4 regions of the Paenibacillus sp. FSL R10-2199 genome follow, and region 1 is predicted to be linked to each of the others. Evidence: riboswitches for the same ligand, from Rfam matches in the RefSeq annotation. Region 1 holds a riboswitch; each other region holds the start of a gene.
The links. Region 1 has a riboswitch for cyclic di-GMP ahead of NYE33_RS00775 (transglutaminase-like domain-containing protein). Riboswitches for the same ligand answer to the same signal wherever they lie in the genome.
Positions count from the first base shown of each region.

Region 2: another riboswitch for cyclic di-GMP. It lies ahead of NYE33_RS36415 (choice-of-anchor A family protein); the one in region 1 lies ahead of NYE33_RS00775 (transglutaminase-like domain-containing protein).
Region 3: another riboswitch for cyclic di-GMP. It lies ahead of NYE33_RS02085 (anti-repressor SinI family protein); the one in region 1 lies ahead of NYE33_RS00775 (transglutaminase-like domain-containing protein).
Region 4: another riboswitch for cyclic di-GMP. It lies ahead of NYE33_RS34935 (PA14 domain-containing protein); the one in region 1 lies ahead of NYE33_RS00775 (transglutaminase-like domain-containing protein).

Region 1 is NZ_JBBOBO010000001.1:186,009-190,709, reverse strand. It holds gene NYE33_RS00785 (GtrA family protein) at 1-179, shown strand, start outside; gene NYE33_RS00780 (class D sortase) at 251-904, shown strand; cyclic di-GMP riboswitch class I at 1,032-1,112, shown strand; cyclic di-GMP riboswitch class I at 1,186-1,266, shown strand; gene NYE33_RS00775 (transglutaminase-like domain-containing protein) at 1,299-2,090, shown strand; rRNA gene NYE33_RS00770 (16S ribosomal RNA) at 2,455-4,012, shown strand; rRNA gene NYE33_RS00765 (23S ribosomal RNA) at 4,263-4,701, shown strand, end outside.
Region 2 is NZ_JBBOBO010000001.1:366,444-371,144, forward strand. It holds gene NYE33_RS01590 (LPXTG cell wall anchor domain-containing protein) at 1-599, opposite strand, end outside; partial or broken gene NYE33_RS36415 (choice-of-anchor A family protein) at 693-1,627, opposite strand; cyclic di-GMP riboswitch class I at 1,598-1,687, opposite strand; gene NYE33_RS01600 (choice-of-anchor A family protein) at 2,192-4,701, opposite strand, start outside.
Region 3 is NZ_JBBOBO010000001.1:479,542-484,242, reverse strand. It holds gene NYE33_RS02090 (2-oxoglutarate dehydrogenase E1 component) at 1-1,137, opposite strand, end outside; cyclic di-GMP riboswitch class I at 1,656-1,740, shown strand; gene NYE33_RS02085 (anti-repressor SinI family protein) at 1,769-1,918, shown strand; gene NYE33_RS02080 (helix-turn-helix domain-containing protein) at 2,068-2,400, opposite strand; gene NYE33_RS02075 (TasA family protein) at 2,573-3,163, opposite strand; gene NYE33_RS02070 (TasA family protein) at 3,233-3,829, opposite strand; gene sipW (signal peptidase I SipW) at 3,929-4,525, opposite strand; gene NYE33_RS02060 (hypothetical protein) at 4,527-4,701, opposite strand, start outside.
Region 4 is NZ_JBBOBO010000002.1:1,629,467-1,634,167, forward strand. It holds gene NYE33_RS34935 (PA14 domain-containing protein) at 1-1,982, opposite strand, end outside; cyclic di-GMP riboswitch class I at 1,996-2,076, opposite strand; gene NYE33_RS34940 (sugar phosphate nucleotidyltransferase) at 2,214-3,587, opposite strand; gene NYE33_RS34945 (UDP-glucose dehydrogenase family protein) at 4,481-4,701, opposite strand, start outside.

The DNA of each region.
Region 1 (4,701 bases):
TCGACCGGATGCAGCTGATCAGGTTTATCGTGCTGAATCTGTTGGTGCTGGGTATATCGGTGCTGCTGATTCATATATTGACCGATTCTCTCGGTATTCAAGTGCTGGTCGCCAAAGTGCTGGTCACATTTGTTACGGTGATCATTAATTTCTTCGGAAGCCGGAAATGGGTATTCTGATAATTAAGAAGCATTGCTTCTTAATTATTCCGGAAGGGTAACATCTATTCTATATTACGGAGGCGATTGTCATGCGGAAATTATCCTATTTGATTATACTTGCCGGGGTGCTTATTATGCTCTATCCCAAAGGAAGCGAATGGTACAATGACCGTCAGCAGCAAAAGCTGCTGGAAGAGGCTGAACAGGCCTACAGTGAAATCGTTCCGTCTGCGTCAGCTCCGGCCAGTGCTGATCTAAGTAAGCCTTACGCGGAAGTAACCCAGCTGCTGGCGGATGAGTCGGCTGCGGAAGAGCCAGAACCCTCTGCTGCGCCTGAGATTGAAGTCGGAGGCAAGGTGATGGCAATCATCGAAATCGACAAAATAGATCTGAAGCTGCCTGTCCTGGAAGGCGCCACCAAGGCGAATATGAAGCATGCTGCTGCGCATATGAAGGAGACGGCTCCGCTTGGCTCTGCTGGGAATGCTGCAATTGCAGCGCATAGATCAAGAACTACGGGAAGGCTATTCAACAGATTGAATGAAGTTGGAGTCGGGGACACTATTTCCGTTACAACCGGCAAGCAGGCATACAATTATGTAGTTTATGATGTGACTATTGTGGAACCAACCGATGTATCCGTATTGAAAGGGAATAAGGATGACAAGATTCTAACACTCATTACTTGTGATCCGCTGGTGAATCCAACGCATAGACTTATCATTCACGCAAAGTTATCGTGATGTTTGTAGAATAATGACGGAAAAACTTAAAATACTTAAAATTTTTATTTGTTTTCGCGGAAATCTAGTGATTTAGGTCTTGATAATAGAAATAGATATGGTAAGATATAACTATACAAAGCTAATACACGATAAACGGCAAACCTATCGAAAGGTAGGGACGCAAAGCTAGAGGGCCTTCCCGTAAGGATGGCAGCCAGCTACCGAATGAAGAGGCTTTTTTTGTTTGTTCTTATTGTGAATCTAGCATTTTATGGTAGAAGCAAGGACAGATAAAGCTTATACGATAACGGCAAACCTATCGAAAGGTAGGGACGCAAAGCTAAAGGGCCTTCCCGTAAGGATGGCAGCCAGCTACCGAAAGGGGTTTTATCCAATGAAGAAGTTCTATTTAATGTTGGTTACACTATTCGTAGTGGTTACGTCGGTGCAGACAGGTACAGCTCAAGCTGCTAATGCAGATGCAAGCTGGTTGAACATAGGTCAACTTGATCAGGGTGTTATCGGAGTTTCTTATAATGTTCCTAAGGATAAGAAGATTAAGCTGATGATCACCAAAGATAATAACAGCTACACCTACAACTTATACACTTCCAAACCAACTGAAACATTCCCGCTTCAACAAGGTAACGGTTCATACAAGGTTTCCGTACTTGAGAACACTACCGGCAACAAATACAAAGTAATCTCTTCCGAGACGGTAGATCTTAGCCTGAGCAACGCCAACGCCGTATATCTGAGCTCCGTACAGAATGTTAAATGGAGTTCTTCCGATAAAGCAGTTCTGAAAGCAACACAGCTTACACAAGGTTTGACATCAGATGAAGACAAAGTGAAGGCTATCTATAATTATATCGTAGCCAATGTGAAATATGATTATTCCCTGGCTTCCAGTGTTACTACAGATTACATCCCTAACAACGACAGCACCTTGGCTACCAAGAAGGGGATCTGCTACGATTACGCTTCCTTGTTCGCTACTATGCTTCGCAGTGAAGGCATTCCTACCAAACTGGTTATGGGTAACACAAGTTATGTGACTTCTTACCACGCTTGGAATGAAGTGTTCCTTAATGGCAAATGGGTAACTATTGATACTACAGTTGATGCTGGACTTGCCAAGAACAGCAAAACAGCAGATCTGGTTAAAGTAGCAAGTAAATATACTGCAGCTAAGTTCTACTAAGAGCACAGATGCATTCATAGTTTCATTGAGGATAACCCGCTTAGTAATTAAGCGGGTTATTTTTATTTTGGAAAAGGTTGCTTTTTGGTAGAGAGATAGGGTATTATAAATAAGCGTTGTTGGAGCGGCAAACTTAATAAGAAATGGCTTAAATAAGTGATTTCAAAATAAAGCTTGCATTACTCGAATGAACGTGATATATTATAAGAGTTGCTGGTGACGCGATGAGCGGCGCTAACGACGAGCTTGATCTTTGAAAACTGAACAACGAGTGAGTATCGGAAATCACGAAAGTGACTTCCAAAAAAGAGAATGAAAATTCTCGTCAGATGTTTCAAAATGAGCAATCGCTCTTTCTAAATACAATTTGGAGAGTTTGATCCTGGCTCAGGACGAACGCTGGCGGCATGCCTAATACATGCAAGTCGAGCGGAGTTTGAATGGAAGCTTGCTTCCATTCATGCTTAGCGGCGGACGGGTGAGTAACACGTAGGCAACCTGCCCTCAAGACTGGGATAACTACCGGAAACGGTAGCTAATACCGGATAATTTCTTTCCTCTCCTGAAGAGAGAATGAAAGGCGGAGCAATCTGCCACTTGGGGATGGGCCTGCGGCGCATTAGCTAGTTGGTGGGGTAACGGCTCACCAAGGCGACGATGCGTAGCCGACCTGAGAGGGTGAACGGCCACACTGGGACTGAGACACGGCCCAGACTCCTACGGGAGGCAGCAGTAGGGAATCTTCCGCAATGGGCGAAAGCCTGACGGAGCAATGCCGCGTGAGTGATGAAGGTTTTCGGATCGTAAAGCTCTGTTGCCAGGGAAGAACGTCCGGTAGAGTAACTGCTACCGGAGTGACGGTACCTGAGAAGAAAGCCCCGGCTAACTACGTGCCAGCAGCCGCGGTAATACGTAGGGGGCAAGCGTTGTCCGGAATTATTGGGCGTAAAGCGCGCGCAGGCGGTCATTTAAGTCTGGTGTTTAAACCTTGGGCTCAACCTGGGGTCGCACTGGAAACTGGGTGACTTGAGTACAGAAGAGGAAAGTGGAATTCCACGTGTAGCGGTGAAATGCGTAGATATGTGGAGGAACACCAGTGGCGAAGGCGACTTTCTGGGCTGTAACTGACGCTGAGGCGCGAAAGCGTGGGGAGCAAACAGGATTAGATACCCTGGTAGTCCACGCCGTAAACGATGAGTGCTAGGTGTTAGGGGTTTCGATACCCTTGGTGCCGAAGTTAACACAGTAAGCACTCCGCCTGGGGAGTACGGTCGCAAGACTGAAACTCAAAGGAATTGACGGGGACCCGCACAAGCAGTGGAGTATGTGGTTTAATTCGAAGCAACGCGAAGAACCTTACCAGGTCTTGACATCCCGATGAAAGCATTAGAGATAGTGCCCCTCTTCGGAGCATCGGAGACAGGTGGTGCATGGTTGTCGTCAGCTCGTGTCGTGAGATGTTGGGTTAAGTCCCGCAACGAGCGCAACCCTTGACTTTAGTTGCCAGCAGGTAAGGCTGGGCACTCTAGAGTGACTGCCGGTGACAAACCGGAGGAAGGTGGGGATGACGTCAAATCATCATGCCCCTTATGACCTGGGCTACACACGTACTACAATGGCCGGTACAACGGGAAGCGAAACCGCGAGGTGGAGCCAATCCCAGCAAAGCCGGTCTCAGTTCGGATTGCAGGCTGCAACTCGCCTGCATGAAGTCGGAATTGCTAGTAATCGCGGATCAGCATGCCGCGGTGAATACGTTCCCGGGTCTTGTACACACCGCCCGTCACACCACGAGAGTTTACAACACCCGAAGTCGGTGGGGTAACCCGCAAGGGAGCCAGCCGCCGAAGGTGGGGTAGATGATTGGGGTGAAGTCGTAACAAGGTAGCCGTATCGGAAGGTGCGGCTGGATCACCTCCTTTCTATGGAGAATCGTCACCTGCAACGGTGACATTCAAATCGGAAGCTAAAGCTTCCACAACGAACCTTAGGGTTCAAACACTCACTCGTTGGTCAGTTTTGAGAGCTCAAACTCTCATCTTTAAACTTGATCCTTGAAAACTGGATACCGAAACGAATTTGCGTTTTAGAACATCTTTTAGCTGGAACTTGTGTAAGCAAGTTGAAATAGTTATTAGTTGCTACAGCGATTTTCCTAACGGAAAACGCATTGGTTAAGCTAATAAGAGCACACGGAGGATGCCTAGGCGCCAGGAGCCGACGAAGGACGTGGCGAACAACGAAACTGCCTCGGGGAGCTGTAAGCAAGCTTTGATCCGGGGGTGTCCGAATGGGGAAACCCAGCTGTGGTAATTCGCAGTTACTCGTATCTGAATACATAGGATACGCAGAGGCAGACCAGGGGAACTGAAACATCTAAGTACCCTGAGGAAGAGAAAACAATAGTGATTCCGTCAGTAGCGGCGAGCGAACGCGGAACAGCCTAAACCAAGGGGCTTGCCTCTTGGGGTTGTGGGACGTCTCACATGGAGTTACAAAGGAATATGGTAGGCGAAGAGGTCTGGAAAGGCCCGCGATAGAGGTAAAAGCCCTGTAGCCTAAACTGTGTTCTCTCCGAGACGGATCCCGAGTAGTGCGGGGCACGTGAAAC
Region 2 (4,701 bases), 180 kb from region 1:
AAAGCGGTCGGCACTGTTGTTGGTGCCGCTGTTGTTGGTGTTGCCGTTGGCGCTGTTGTTGGTGTCGCTGTCGGTGTTGCCGTTGGTACCGCTGTCGGTGTTGCCGTCGGCGCTGTTGTTGGCGTTGCCGTTGGTGTCGGCGTTGGCGCTGTTGTCGGCGTTGCCGTTGGTGCCACTGTCGGTGTTGCCGTTGGTGCCACTGTCGGTGTTGCCGTTGTCGGTGTTGCTGTTGGCGTCGCTGCCGGTGTTGCCGTTGGTGCCACTGTCGGTGTTGCCGTTGTCGGTGTTGCCGTTGTCGGTGTTGCTGTTGGCGTCGCTGCCGGTGTTGCCGTTGGCGCTGTTGTCGGCGTTGCCGTCGGTGTCGGTGTTGCCGTTGGCGCTGTTGTCGGCGTTGCCGTCGGTGTCGGCGTTGCCGTTGGCGTCGGCGTCGCTGCTGGCGTTGCCGTTGGCGTCGGCGTTGCCGTTGGCGTTGGCGTCGCTGCCGGTGTTGCTGTTGGCGTTGGCGTCGCTGCTGGCGTTGCCGTTGGCGTCGGCGTCGCTGCTGGCGTTGCTGTTGGCGTCGGCGTCGCTGCTGGCGTTGCTGTTGGCGTCGGTGTCACTGCCGGCGTTGCTGTTGGCGTCGGAGGATCTTGCCCCTTATAAGGAATATGGTGCGATTCCCCCGATCCTGAGAGCGAAGCTCCGATCAGATTCCCGTTGATTTGACCATTATTAAATTGAATAGAGGCATATGGAGCCAGCACAGATCCCAGAACTCCGATACCTTCGATTTGAAGACTGGTCGCTTGACTGAAGTTATATAAAACTTTACTGTTCATAGCGTTATCCTTATTTCCGTTACCATTAATTCCAGTCCCCATATTCTTCATAGTTACTGTAGTACCGGAGATATTAACTATAGCTGTTGAGCCATCAGGAATCTTAATTCTCAACTCATTTGCACTAGACAGCTTGCTGCCGTCTACAGTAAATATGTTAACACCCGAATTTGTACCTTCCAAAAAGAAATTACCGGAGTTGGCAGTGGTAACCCCATTAACAGGCTGAGAAGCAAGCTGTTGAGATTTCTCTCGGAGCAAACTGAACTGGGCTGCAAAGTCCACAACATTTATTTGTTGTTGTAAGCTTCCTGTCCCCCCGCGCGGGCCGCCGCTGCCGCTATAACTCCCCCGTAGACTACATCACCCACGGTTTCTCCCTGGGAATAATACAGATTACCACCGGCGATGAGAGAGTAGGCTTCCTTCGTTTCCTCACTAGTAAGACTATGTCCCACAGAATAATTAACATTTAAATTCACGTTTCCGCCGGCAGCTAATCTACCTTCAATATCACTATGTTTAACATCAACATCTCCCAAGATGAACACATTATACTTGGATGTATTGCCCGGCAAAGAGTTGCCCTCGGCTTTAACTGAGGTGCTCCCCAGTGAAATAATTCCGCCGCTTCCCACAATCAGAACTGCTATAAGTCCGAACACCGTAAGACGTTTGAATTTTTTTAATTGGAACATACAGCTCACCTCACAGTTAATATAGATATAGGCCACATTTATATAACAAAAAAAGACCGCCGGAAAGAGGATTGCTCTCTTTACGGCAGTCGGACGATCATTGCGCTCCATCGCGCTTTAGACTCCTGGACTTTGCGTCCCGTCCTTTCGAACGGTTTGCGTTTATACGTCAGTGGAAGATTAGGTTGTGAAATTATGTACTAAATCAAACTTTTATACTAATGTCTATGACATTCGTTACTTTGGAACTATTTTTAGTTTATCCGCTATCAGGGCTGATTGTCAATGAAATCCTTTGAAACATCTGGTAATAGATTATATCTGCTGATTCATTCCAAAGCACTGTTACAAAAGGTTTTTTTAAAGAATCTATAGCTTTTTCACCTAAATCCCGATCCTCTCATCGCCCTCGATGGCACCTACAAGAATATTTTGGAACCATGTATAAAGAACTAATTTAAATATTGCAAATTTTAATATAAACACGAGGGCCCATGATCGTAAAGACGCACCTCTTTCTCCTTAGCACATTTTCTTTTACGAGGAAACATAATAACAAATGTATATCCCACATAAAAAAGACTGCTTTCAGGAGAACGTCTTCTCCCAAAGCAGCCTTTTCCCGATTTAGCGGTGATATCGCCAGCCTTTCGGAAAGGATCTTACGGATTGCATTTATTTACGTTTATCTGTTCTGGATCTTCTGCCGAGGAATATTCCCAATCCTGCAAGGGCTAGACCGACTAAGTAATAAGGAGCCGGACTGGACTCACCAGTCTTCGGAAGCGCGGCATCCGCAGGTACATTGCCTAACGGAATCTCTTCATCAATGATTGTCACAATCGGCGTTGGACTTGGTGTTGCGCTTGGGCTTGGCGTTAGGGTTGGACTTGGTGTCACCACTACCGGCCGAGGTGTTGCTGTTGCCACAGGGCCCAAAGGCAGCGGATCATCACTGATTATGGTATCCGGATTTACAATATAGCCGATTATTGGAGTTGGCGTTGGCACTACATTAATAAAGACGGGCGGTGCAGACGATGGCACTGGTGCCGGTGGTAATGTCGGTGCTGGTGTTGCCGTTGGTGTCGGTGTCGGTGTTGGCTCTACTGTTGGTGTTGGTGTTGGTGTCGGTGTCGGTGTCGGTGTTGGCTCTGTTGTTGTTGTTGGTGTTGGTGTTGGTGTTGGTGTTGGTGTTGGTGTTGGTGTTGCCGTTGGTGTTGGTGTTGGTGTCGGCTCTGGCGTTGGTGTTGGTGTCGGTGTTGGCTCTGCCGTTGGTGTTGGTGTCGGTGTTGGCTCTGCCGTTGGTGTCGGTGTCGGTGCTGGTGTTGGCGTTGGTGTTGGCTCTACTGTTGGTGTTGGTGTTGGCTCTGCCGTTGGTGTCGGTGTCGGTGCTGCCGTTGGCGTTGGTGTTGGCTCTGCCGTTGGCGTTGGTGTTGGTGCTGCCGTTGGTGTCGGTGTTGGATCTGCCGTTGGCGTCGGTGTCGGTGCTACTGTCGGTGTTGATGTTGGATCTACTGTTGGTGTTGGTGTTGGCTCTGCCGTTGGTGTCGGTGTTGGCTCTGCCGTTGGCGTTGGTGTTGGCTCTGCCGTTGGCGTTGGTGTTGGTGCTGCCGTTGGTGTCGGTGTTGGATCTGCCGTTGGCGTCGGTGTCGGTGCTACTGTCGGTGTTGATGTTGGATCTGCTGTTGGTGTTGGTGTCGGTGCTGCCGTTGGCGTTGGTGTCGGCTCTACCGTTGGTGTTGGTACTGCTGTCGGTGTTGGTGTTGGATCTGCTGTTGGTGTTGGTGTCGGCTCTGGCGTTGGTGTCGGTGCTGCTGTTGGTGTCGGTGTTGGATCTGCCGTTGGCGTCGGTGTCGGTGCTACTGTTGGTGTTGGTGTCGGCTCTGGCGTTGGTGTCGGTGCTGCTGTTGGTGTCGGTGTTGGATCTGCCGTTGGCGTCGGTGTCGGTGCTACTGTTGGCGTTGGTGTTGGCTCTACCGTTGGTGTTGGTGCTACTGTTGGCGTCGGTGTCGGTGTTGCCGTTGGCGTTGGTGTTGGTGCTGCCGTTGGCGTTGGCGTTGGCGTTGGTGTTGGTGCCGCTGTTGGCGTTGGTGTCGGTGCTGCCGTTGGCGTTGGTGTCGGTGCAGCCGTTGGCGTTGGTGTCGGTGCTGCCGTTGGCGTTGGCGTTGGTGTTGGCGCTGCCGTTGGTGTTGGTGTCGGTGCTACCGTTGGCGTTGGCGTTGGTGCTACCGTTGGCGTTGGCGTTGGTGCTGCTGTTGGTGTCGGTGTTGGTGCCGCCGTCGGCGTTGGTGTTGGTGCTACCGTTGGTGTTGGTGTCGGTGTTGGTGCCGCCGTCGGCGTTGGTGTTGGTGTCGGTGCTGCTGTTGGTGTTGGTGTTGGATCTGCCGTTGGTGTTGGTGTTGGCTCTGGCGTTGGTGTCGGTGTCGGTGCCGCTGTTGGCGTTGGTGTCGGTGCAGCCGTCGGCGTTGGTGTTGGCTCTACCGTTGGTGTTGGTGTCGGTGCTGCCGTTGGCGTCGGTGTCGGTGCTGCTGTCGGCGTTGGTGTTGGCGCTGCTGTCGGCGTTGGTGTTGATGTCGGTGCTGCCGTCGGTGTTGGGGTCGGCGCTACCGTTGGTGTTGGTGTCGGTGCTGCCGTTGGCGTTGGTGTCGGTGCTGCCGTTGGTGTCGGTGTTGGTGCTGCCGTTGGTGTCGGTGTTGGTGTTGGTGCTGCCGTTGGCGTTGGTGTTGGCACTGCCGTTGGTGTCGGTGTTGGATCTGCCGTTGGCGTTGGTGTTGGTGCTGCCGTTGGCGTTGGTGTCGGTGCCGCTGTTGGTGTTGGTGTTGGTGCTGCCGTTGGCGTTGGTGTTGGTGCTGCCGTCGGCGTTGGTGTCGGTGCTGCCGTTGGCGTTGGTGTCGGTGCCGCTGTTGGCGTTGGTGTTGGTGCTGCCGTTGGCGTTGGTGTCGCTGTTGGTGTTGGTGTTGGTGCTGCCGTTGGCGTTGGTGTTGGTGCTGCCGTCGGCGTTGGTGTCGGTGCTGCCGTTGGCGTTGGTGTCACTGTCGGTGTTGGTTTCACTGTTGGTGTTGGCTTCACTGTCGGCGTTGGTTTCACTGTCGGCGTCGGCTTCACTGTCGGCGTCGGCTTCACTGTCGGCGTTGGTTTCACTGTCGGCGTTGGTTTCACTGTCGGTGTTGGCTTCACTGTCG
Region 3 (4,701 bases), 290 kb from region 1:
GATATTAAGTGTTTCCGCAACAATGCCTTCACCAGGGAAGGCGGCATCGCCATGCATAAGCACGGCCATGGCTTTGTCCGTATTCAGCTTAGGCAGGCCTGGGGTGCCCCGTTCCTCCTGGGCTGCACGCGTGAAGCCTTCAACGACCGGATTCACGAACTCGAGATGGCTCGGGTTGTTCGCAAGCGTGATGCGGGTACGCACAGTTTCGCCTTCGCGGACGGCGCGGTCGGCGCCTAGATGGTATTTCACATCCCCGCTCCAGCCATAGGTGACACCCATGGAGCCTTCGGACGGGAAGAGCTCCTTGTTCGGCGAATGATGGAATTCCGAGAAAATAATATCATAAGGTTTGCCCAGAATGTGGGCAAGCACATTAAGTCTTCCGCGGTGGGCCATACCCATCAGGATATGCTCTGCGCCGTCATGTGCGGCAGCGCGGACAATTTCATCCAGCATAGGCACGAGGGCATCATTGCCCTCCAGGCTGAAGCGCTTCTGGCCGACGAAGGTCTTATGCAGGAAGGTCTCGAACTGCTCTACCTGAATCAGGCGTTTCAGCAGCTCTTTGCGTTCCGCATGGTTCAGTGGAGCAGGCGACGTTGTGGATTCCGCCTGGCTGTTGAGCCAGCGCAGCTCACGCTCGTCATGCACATGCCCGAATTCATAGGCAATGGTCTGTGTGTAGGCCTGGCGCATTCTGTGAACGGCATCCATAGCGGTATGCACGCCCTCAGGGGCATTCTCCCAGATCAATGAAGCCGGCAGGGCATTCAGATCTTCGCGCGTCAGCTCATAGGTCTCGATCTCCAGCCATTTCGCCATCGGGTTGGTGCTCCGCTCCAGCGGATCGATATCGGCAGCCATATGGCCGTATATTCGGATGTTAGCCATTAGCTTGGAAGCTTTAACGGCTTTCCTGAGCCACTCTGTATCTCCTGAGATGGCGGGGGGAGGCGTCTTGACGGCATCCGGAGCCAGGGGAGGCGGGCCGGATACTGTGAAGAGGTCGCGGTAATGATGCTCTACGGAAGTGGGGTCCTTGACAAACTGCTCGTATTTCTCCTGAATGTAGCCCAGATTGGGACCGTAATACTTGCTCCAGACAGATTCGTTATAGGGCTCTTTGACGGCCATGAGTAGGTCCTCCTAACGGATAAACTCCACATGCGGTATATTAGGAACACCGCTTAGCGGAGCTGCGATGTTTGCGGTTTCATTCTCATCTTATTGTGCTACTTTCCGGCAGGGTAATCAATTCATACTTTCGTGCAATCCGTTCGCAAAACGGTATGATTCAGCAGGGGATTCATACGGAACAATCATAAATTTCCCGAGTGAAGCCGGAAAAATAAAATATCGTTAAAATTAATAAAAAATTAAGGGATTTAGGTGGTTGTAAATCATAGAAATGGGTAATTGTTTCTATATTGTGTTACGGGATTAATATCTATTTAGTATATTTAAACTAATTTGGACCGATTGAAGATGAATTGGAATTATTTATACAAGCTATTGGCAATTTTAGCTAAGGGTCTTCACGATTTAACATAAAAAAATTCCAGAAAACGACACACTTTTCATGTAAGATCTTGTATAATGTTATTGCGGAGAACGGTTTCATCGATTCTTTTCAGATCCTTTCATGTAAAGGGTCCAGTAAAGGGTAAACCTGCCGAAAGACAGGGGCACAAAGTCTCGGATCTAAAGTAGAAATACTATGATGGCCGGACTGCCTGGGGACGCGAAAATTCTAGGAGGAGATTTCTTGGATAAGTCCAACCAGGGGAATGACGAACTGCAGGTAGTTGATCTGGATTTAGAATGGGTGCATTTGCTAATGTCTGCTAAGCAGGCTGGCATCCAGGCAGACGAGATTCGGCGTTTTTTTACTGAAAAAGCACTCCAGGCGATGTAGGGCATTCAGCATTGTACGGATACATACAGAAGAGGGCACAGCGGTGTACACCGCTGTGCCCTCTTCTGTTGGAATTTACATGTTGTTTCGGGGTCCCCGCAAAGTACCTGGGTAATCATCGAGGCTGCTGCCTCACTTTGTGGGGTATTTCAGTTATCCTTCTGCTCCAGCCGCCATTTCTGATAATCGAGAAACTCCTTGAATTCACGTTTGCTTATACCAGAGGCCATCGCATCCTGAACCAGCCTGAACCATTCTCCATCGAGAACCGGCTCTGCAGTTTCTGCAATTCCGCCATACAGTAATACGTGAATGGATACTTGGAGTGCATCGGCAATTTTTTCGATAAATTGAATGGAGGGGTTGGATTGGATATTCCGTTCGACATTACTTAAGTATGATTTCGCCACGTCAGCCTTATCCGCAAGCTCGGATAAAGAATAACCCTTCTCCAGCCGGAGCCTATGGATGCGGCTTCCCATATTATCTGACACGATTACAACGCCCTCCGTACTTTTTGTTATCAGTATAACAAAAATTCGCAAAACGGACAAAAACCCTTGTTCCTGCCAGAAGCTGGCGGGGAGAGACAAAACGGCATATCCAGCCCGGATGAGGGAGGATATGCCGTTTTGTGTATATAATTTAATAGCCTTATTTGGCTTCTCCCAAACCTTGCGTAGCATTGAATGTCCAGTTCAGCGCCAAGCCGTCACCCTGGAAGATATTCTGATCCTGGGTATTGTCAACGAATTCGAAAGCAATCTTGAAGGTTTTGGTTTGGGTAGCGGCGATGCCTCCCGGCAGTACACCCGCCGTTACGAGATCATAGCTGGAAGTGTTCTTCAGGTCCTTCAGGGAGATCTCGGACAGCACATGGCCGGCAAGCGGACCGCTGGTATAAGAGCTGTCGAGAAGTTTGATTTTGAAGTGATCTCCAAGATCCTGGCCGGCATTATCGCCCTTCGCATCAGTTACAGTGTAGCTGGTGGCCAGCGTTAGGAGTTTGATATCCAGGGTGCCGTCATTGGACAAGGTGAACGTGCGTACGGTGTAATCACCCGGTTTCAGATTGGTCAGGGCAACAGGTGTATTAAAGGAAGAGCCGAGCTTCAGCGTGCCTGCCGCGAAGGTTGCCGTGCTGGTTGCTGTGGAGCTGAAGTAAGCGAAGGTGCCCCCTCCGATTAAAGACAATCCCAGTGCTGCCGATGCTACGCCAAGACCCAATGTTTTTTTGATACCCATAATTAATTTCCTCCTCGAGTATATTATGTTTTTTTAAGATCGGTGATCAGGAATGCATATACAGATAGATTATTTGAGGGCGCCTTTTTCCTGGTTGGCTTCGAAGTTCAGGGTCAGGGCCAGTGTATCGCCTTGATAGTAGTTTTGCGGCTGGAAGGTTTCCTTGAAGGCAAACTGTACGCTCAGTTTATCTGAGGTGCCTGCTTTGATGCCCCCATTCTCTACACCAAAGATTCCGCCGAGAATTCCCTTGGCTACAAGATCCGGACTTTGCTGCTCAAGTTCGGCCAGTGAAACGACCAGAACAGGTGATGTTACCTTATCCTTGTTAACTAGGAACGTCACAATAATATCGTCTTTGAGATTATGGGCGCCGTTATCTCCCTGGGCATCTGTAATGACAGATGAGGTACGCAGAACAACTTTGGGAATATTGAGCGTTCCGTCATTTTTCAATTTAAAATCTCTTAGGATCGTATCCCCCGGTTTAAGATTGCTGAGATTGACAATAACGGAGGGGTCCGAATTAAGTAATAAAGTTCCGTTGTTAAAAGAAGCTGCAGTGGTGGAGGTACTGCTGAAGTAAGCGAAGGTTCCTCCGCCGACCAGGGTTAATCCGAGTGCTGCCGATACAACGCCGAGACCTAATGTTTTTTTAACGTTCATTTGTTCATCCCTCTCTCATCGTTCTTTTTTTGTCTTTACCTGTCTTCGGGGAAAATTTATTGTTGCTCCGCGTTTCGTAAACGGGAGAGGACAATCGGTTTATTGCACAATGTCTGGAAGGGTATCCGGTCCGCCGGTCACCGCTGGCCCTGCATTCTTCTTCTCCAGTGCCGCTACGGCTTTCCAGGAGGAATACAGTGCGTAGAGGAGCAGGAGCAGCCCGGGGATAATCATCAGCATTACGCTTCCGGCTTTGGAGACCGCAAAATTCATGGCATATCCTACATAAGGGACGGTGACGCCGGTATATTGGCCTACCACATTTGTTGAGCTGACCGCTGAGGTATCGGCTGCATCGTTATTGTCCCCTTTGGTGGTATAGCTGGCTTCACCTATGGCACTGTTTATTGAAGCATCGACCACACGGTGTGTAATCAGGAGGTTATCGGAATTCATGAAAGTAATCACATCGCCTTTTTGAAAACGGGTCATATCCCCGCCCGGCTTAATCGCTACTATAGATCCGGTCTGGATGCCCGGCTCCATGGAACCGGATAACACCGTCTTGATCTGATAGCCTAAGAAGGAAGGTTCGCCTCCGGAGGCTTTGGAGATGACTACTGCTGTTACCAGCACCAGGAAAATCATAAATATCAGTGTGGACAATGTGGTGCTGACTATCTTTTTAATGCGCATATTATTCCCCGCCTTTGCTGGTATCCGATTGTGGAGCAGGTGTAGCTGTAGGTGTAACTGTAGCTGTTGGCTGCGCGGTATCTGTACCGCTATCCGGGAGCTCCCCAGGTGAGTCTGCCGCTGGAGTCGCCTCCGGAAGATTGGCTTCCGGTGCCGGTGTGGCAGGCGGAGCGGTA
Region 4 (4,701 bases), on a different contig from region 1:
GGTGCCGCTGTCGGCGTTGGTGCCGCTGTCGGCGTTGGTGCCGCTGTTGGCGTTGGTGCCACTGTCGGCGTTGGTGCAGCTGTTGGCGTTGGTGCCACTGTCGGCGTTGCTGTTGGCACCGGTGTTGGTGTTGATACTGGTAACGGCGTTGCTGTTGGTACTGGTGTTGCAGTCACAGCCGGAGCATCCAAAGCTGCTTTGCTGGCTGAAGAAGCAGCCGTGTTCACAAATAACGCACTTGTAGGGACAGTTGCCTTCGCCTGGCTTGGACTCTGCCACATCAGGCGGATATTGGCATCGCCGGCATTCTCGTAATACTCCACTTTGATATCATAGAGCCGGCCTGCTTGCAGAGTTATGCTTCCTGTACGCTCGGTACCACTCTGTTTGGTCCAGCTGTCGATTACAGCTGTGCCGTCAATATAGACGCGGATACCGTCATCGGAGGTAGTGATAATCTGATAGGTTTCACTGAAAGACGGTTTGATCTGACCCGTCCAGCGGATGGAGAAGCTATCCACTCCGAGCTTGGCATCCGGCGCTGCCTGGCGCCAGTTAAAGTTCAGCAGCGCATCATTCCGGACCAGAACCGGAGTGCCCGAAAGCGTCATGTTCTTGTAGTATTCCCCCTGAAGACCATTCTGAACGACGGGGGCCGTCACAGTATCATTGGAAGCAGGGGGCGGCGTCAGCACTGGTATCGGCATTGCTGTCGGTACCGGCGCTGGCGTTGCTGTCGGTACCGGCGTTGGTGTTGCTGTCGGTACCGGCGTTGGCGTTGCTGTTGGTACCGGCGTTGGTGTTGCTGTCGGTACCGGCGTTGGTGTTGCTGTCGGTACCGGCGTTGGCGTTGCTGTTGGTACCGGCGTTGGTGTTGCTGTTGGTACTGGCGTTGGTGTTGCTGTTGCTGTTGGTTTCGGCGTCGCCGTAGCAAATGTGCCTGCTTTATAATCGTCCCGGGTCACAGTATAGCTGTCGCTCATGAAACCTTTGATGGTAGCAACTGTGTTGGTTTCATACAGCATTTTTCCCCAGCTCATCATATATACCCAATTTTTCTGTGAGAGTTGCAGCTTTGCTGTGCTTGGCATTTGTCCATTCTCGCCAATGGCAATCGGTTTGCCATTCGCAAGTGCGAGCAGGCTGTCATGATATTTATTCATATAATCGTTCTCATATATATCTGCCGCGAGTACATCCACCTTGTCAGCCCCCGGGTAGGTCAGCGCATAAGGATCAGACCAGGCATTGGGTGCATTGGGGTTCCATACCCACAGCAGGTTGTTTAATTTATGAACGTTTACGAAACGGTCATACATAATATTCCAAAGAGCAGCAAAGTTATTTTTCTTCCCCCACCAGAACCAGTCACCGTTCATTTCGTGGTAAGGTCTCCAGAGTACGGGAACACCAGCATCCCGCAGGCTTTTAAGTGAAACTGCCACTTTGTCCAGATCTGCAATCAATGCAGTGTACTGTGTTGTACCCGGAGTAATATATTTATTGAATTCCGCCTGGCTCAGCGGTTTCTGAACATTGGACCAGAGGTATGCGGTACCGGGCAGATTCTCATGAAAAGTCATGGCTACAATGCCGCCGCCCTTATACCAGTTGATCGCGCTGTTCACAACATTTCTGCGTTGCGCCGCTGCTGTACTTTCCGATTGCCCGCTGATTACGCCCAGTTCATAGCCGTGAAGAGCAGCATATTGTCCGCTGGTTCCTTTCAGCTTGTTGCTGAATTCGTCCGGACTTTCCAGATAGTCATGTTGGCCGGTAATAATGCCTTTTCCAGTGATAGAATACAGATCATCCAGCAATCTGACTGCTTCGGTTGAAGCCTCCGGATTAACGGGCGCTTTGGAACTAGATGCAGCTTCTGCAGATGAAGGCATTCCGCCGAGTCCCAGAGGTACTGCAGTCAATAAAAGGGCCAGAGACAGCACAGTGCACAGCAAACGAGACTTACGGTAAGTTATCAAAATCCATCTTCCTTTCGGTAGCCAGGCTGCCACTCTTGCGAAGGCCCTATAGCTTTGCGTCCCTATCTTTCGATTAGGTTTGCCTTTGTCGTATTGGAAGGATTAATCCCTCTTACCGTAAGTATCGTCCCTATTTAGTTTTAATTTAGAGCAAAAATGAAATTTTCTTAATAAATGGTTCTTAATACCTGTTTTGGATTTGTAACAATTGGTTATATAGATAGATTAGACCTATGAAATGAATTGCTGCAAGGCGATATCTTCCCAATCCAAGGTGATTCGGATGTTATCTTCCTCCACCAGCTCAGAGCCGGTCTGCACTTCGATAAATTCCATATCTGTCAATGCCAGGATCGCATGCTTGGTGCCTTCCGGAATCCGTACGACATCCCCCGCCTTCACATTATGCATTTTCTCATTGAGCACAATGCTGGCTTCACCGCTGACAATGGTCCAGATTTCACTGCGTTTGTGATGCAGCTGATAGCTGATATTTTTACCTTCAGAGATAAAGATTCGCTTCGTCAGCACCTCATTGCCTTCCGCATATTTCACATAATCAATTACCTTGTAGTGGCCCCAGCGGCGTTCTTCGTACATCGGTCTTTGTTCAAAAGATTTCAGCACTTCTTTAATGCGCGGGCTCTCCGCCTTGTGCGTAACCAGAATTCCGTCCGGGCTGGCGGCGATAATCAGATCCTTCGCTCCGATCACGGTGATCGGAATGTCCAGCTCGTTGATCAGGCAGGTGCCTTCGGAATCTGCAGTGACGAAGCCTTTGCCGACATGATTGCTGGTCATTTCTTCAGTCAGCGTGTTCCAAGTGCCCAGATCCTTCCAGAATCCGGCGTAAGGCTGAACCACGATATTCTCTTCTTTTTCCACCACTTCGTAATCAAAACTGATGGAAGCCAGCAGTTTATACTGCTTCTGCAGTTCCTCATAGTTCAGCGGCAGTCCTTTGCGCTGCAGAATATCCAGCAGATAACCTAGACGGAAAGCAAACACGCCGCAGTTCCAGAGCGCGTTCCGGCTGATCAGCTCCTCAGCCTGCTTGCGGTCCGGCTTCTCCTGGAAGTGGCTCACCTGCAGATACCCGCTCGCCCCCGCTTCGGCGCTGGTAGGAATGATATAGCCGTATTTCTCGGAAGCATGCTCCGGAACTACGCCCATCAGCGCCAGATTGGCGCCGCTCTCCAGCATCGTGCTCTCCAGCTGCAGAACGGTTTCGAAGAAGGACGACTCCACATAAGGATCGACGGGCAGGATGGCTACCGTCTCGCTTGGTGAAACACCGGCGACCGAATACAGATAAGCTGCTGTCAGTGCGATGGCAGGGAAGGTATCGCGCCGCTCCGGCTCAACGATAATCGGCACCCCGCTGCCCAGCTGGCTCTGAATCATCTCTACCTGGCTGCGGCCGGTAGCCAGGTAGGACGATTCCGCCATCCCTGTCTCCTGCAGCTGTCTCCATACCCGCTGTACCATGGATTCCGGTTCACCTGCCGGGCTTTCCAGTACTTTCAGAAATTGCTTCGAACGTGAATCATTGGACAAAGGCCAGAGCCGTTTACCAGAACCGCCTGATAGAAGTACTAGTTTCATAAGTGAACCCTCCTAAGTTTATATGATGTCGCGAAAATATCGGATTGTTATTGGGAGCTGGCTGCGTTTGCTTAAGCCTAAAAGCGGCTGTTATGAGGGTCACTGCAAGGAATGTTTGGACTTTCGGCCGCTGTTGTCTCCGGATTTCCTGATTTAAACCGCTTATCGCGGTAGAAATCCGGAGACAAAGGCGGACGCTAACGCTCCTACAGTTCCAAAATTCCTCTCCGTTCCATTACATAACAGCTGGCTTATTCGCTTCGCCCGCAGGCGAAGCTCCCGGCTAAAGATCCGGCTATTGCCGCTTGGTTGAGCGGCAATTGAATCAGCTGCTGCCGCTTGTTGTTGCGGCAATTGAACCTGCGGCTGCCCCGCCTGCTTTTGCGGGGACAAAGCCATTCACGCTTGTTCCAAGGCGGCGCCGCTCAACTATGCGGCGGTGAGAGATTTAAGGGATTAAATGCATCTTGTTCCAAGGGATTTCCGCTCGCTGTAGCAGCGAAGGGGAAACATAACACTCTTGTTCCAAGGTTTTACGTTCACTTACGCGGCGGTGGAATCAAGAGCACTAATGCCCCTCATTTCCTCCATTGGCCCACATCCGGTGCATTCAGAGGAATTTATCCCTTAATTTCCCCGTACAGCACACTTTCGGCGGAATTAGAGGGGTTTTTCCCCTTAATTTCCCCGTACAGCACACTTTTGACGGAATTAGAGGGATTTTTCCCCTTAATTTCCCCGTACAGCACACTTTCGGCGGAATCAGAGGGAATTATCCCTTTAATTTCCCCATACAGCTTACTTTCAGCGGAATTAGAAGGGTTTTTCCCTCTAATTTCCCCGTGCATCACACTTTCAGTGGGAGGCTGCGGGATCACTGATAGACCAAGAGCTTAGACCGCGCCAGCAACGCTGGCGGAGAATCCGCTAAGGCCGCCCATCTGCGGGCGTCCGACAGAATGATACTCCAGGCCGGTTCCTTCGATCTGCTCTTTGCTATAGACATTGCGGCCGTCGATCAACACCTGACGGCGCATGCTCTTCGCCAGCAGATGCAGGTCGATATCCTTGAACTGGCTCCAGTCGGTCAGGAGGCATACCGCATCGCTGCCTT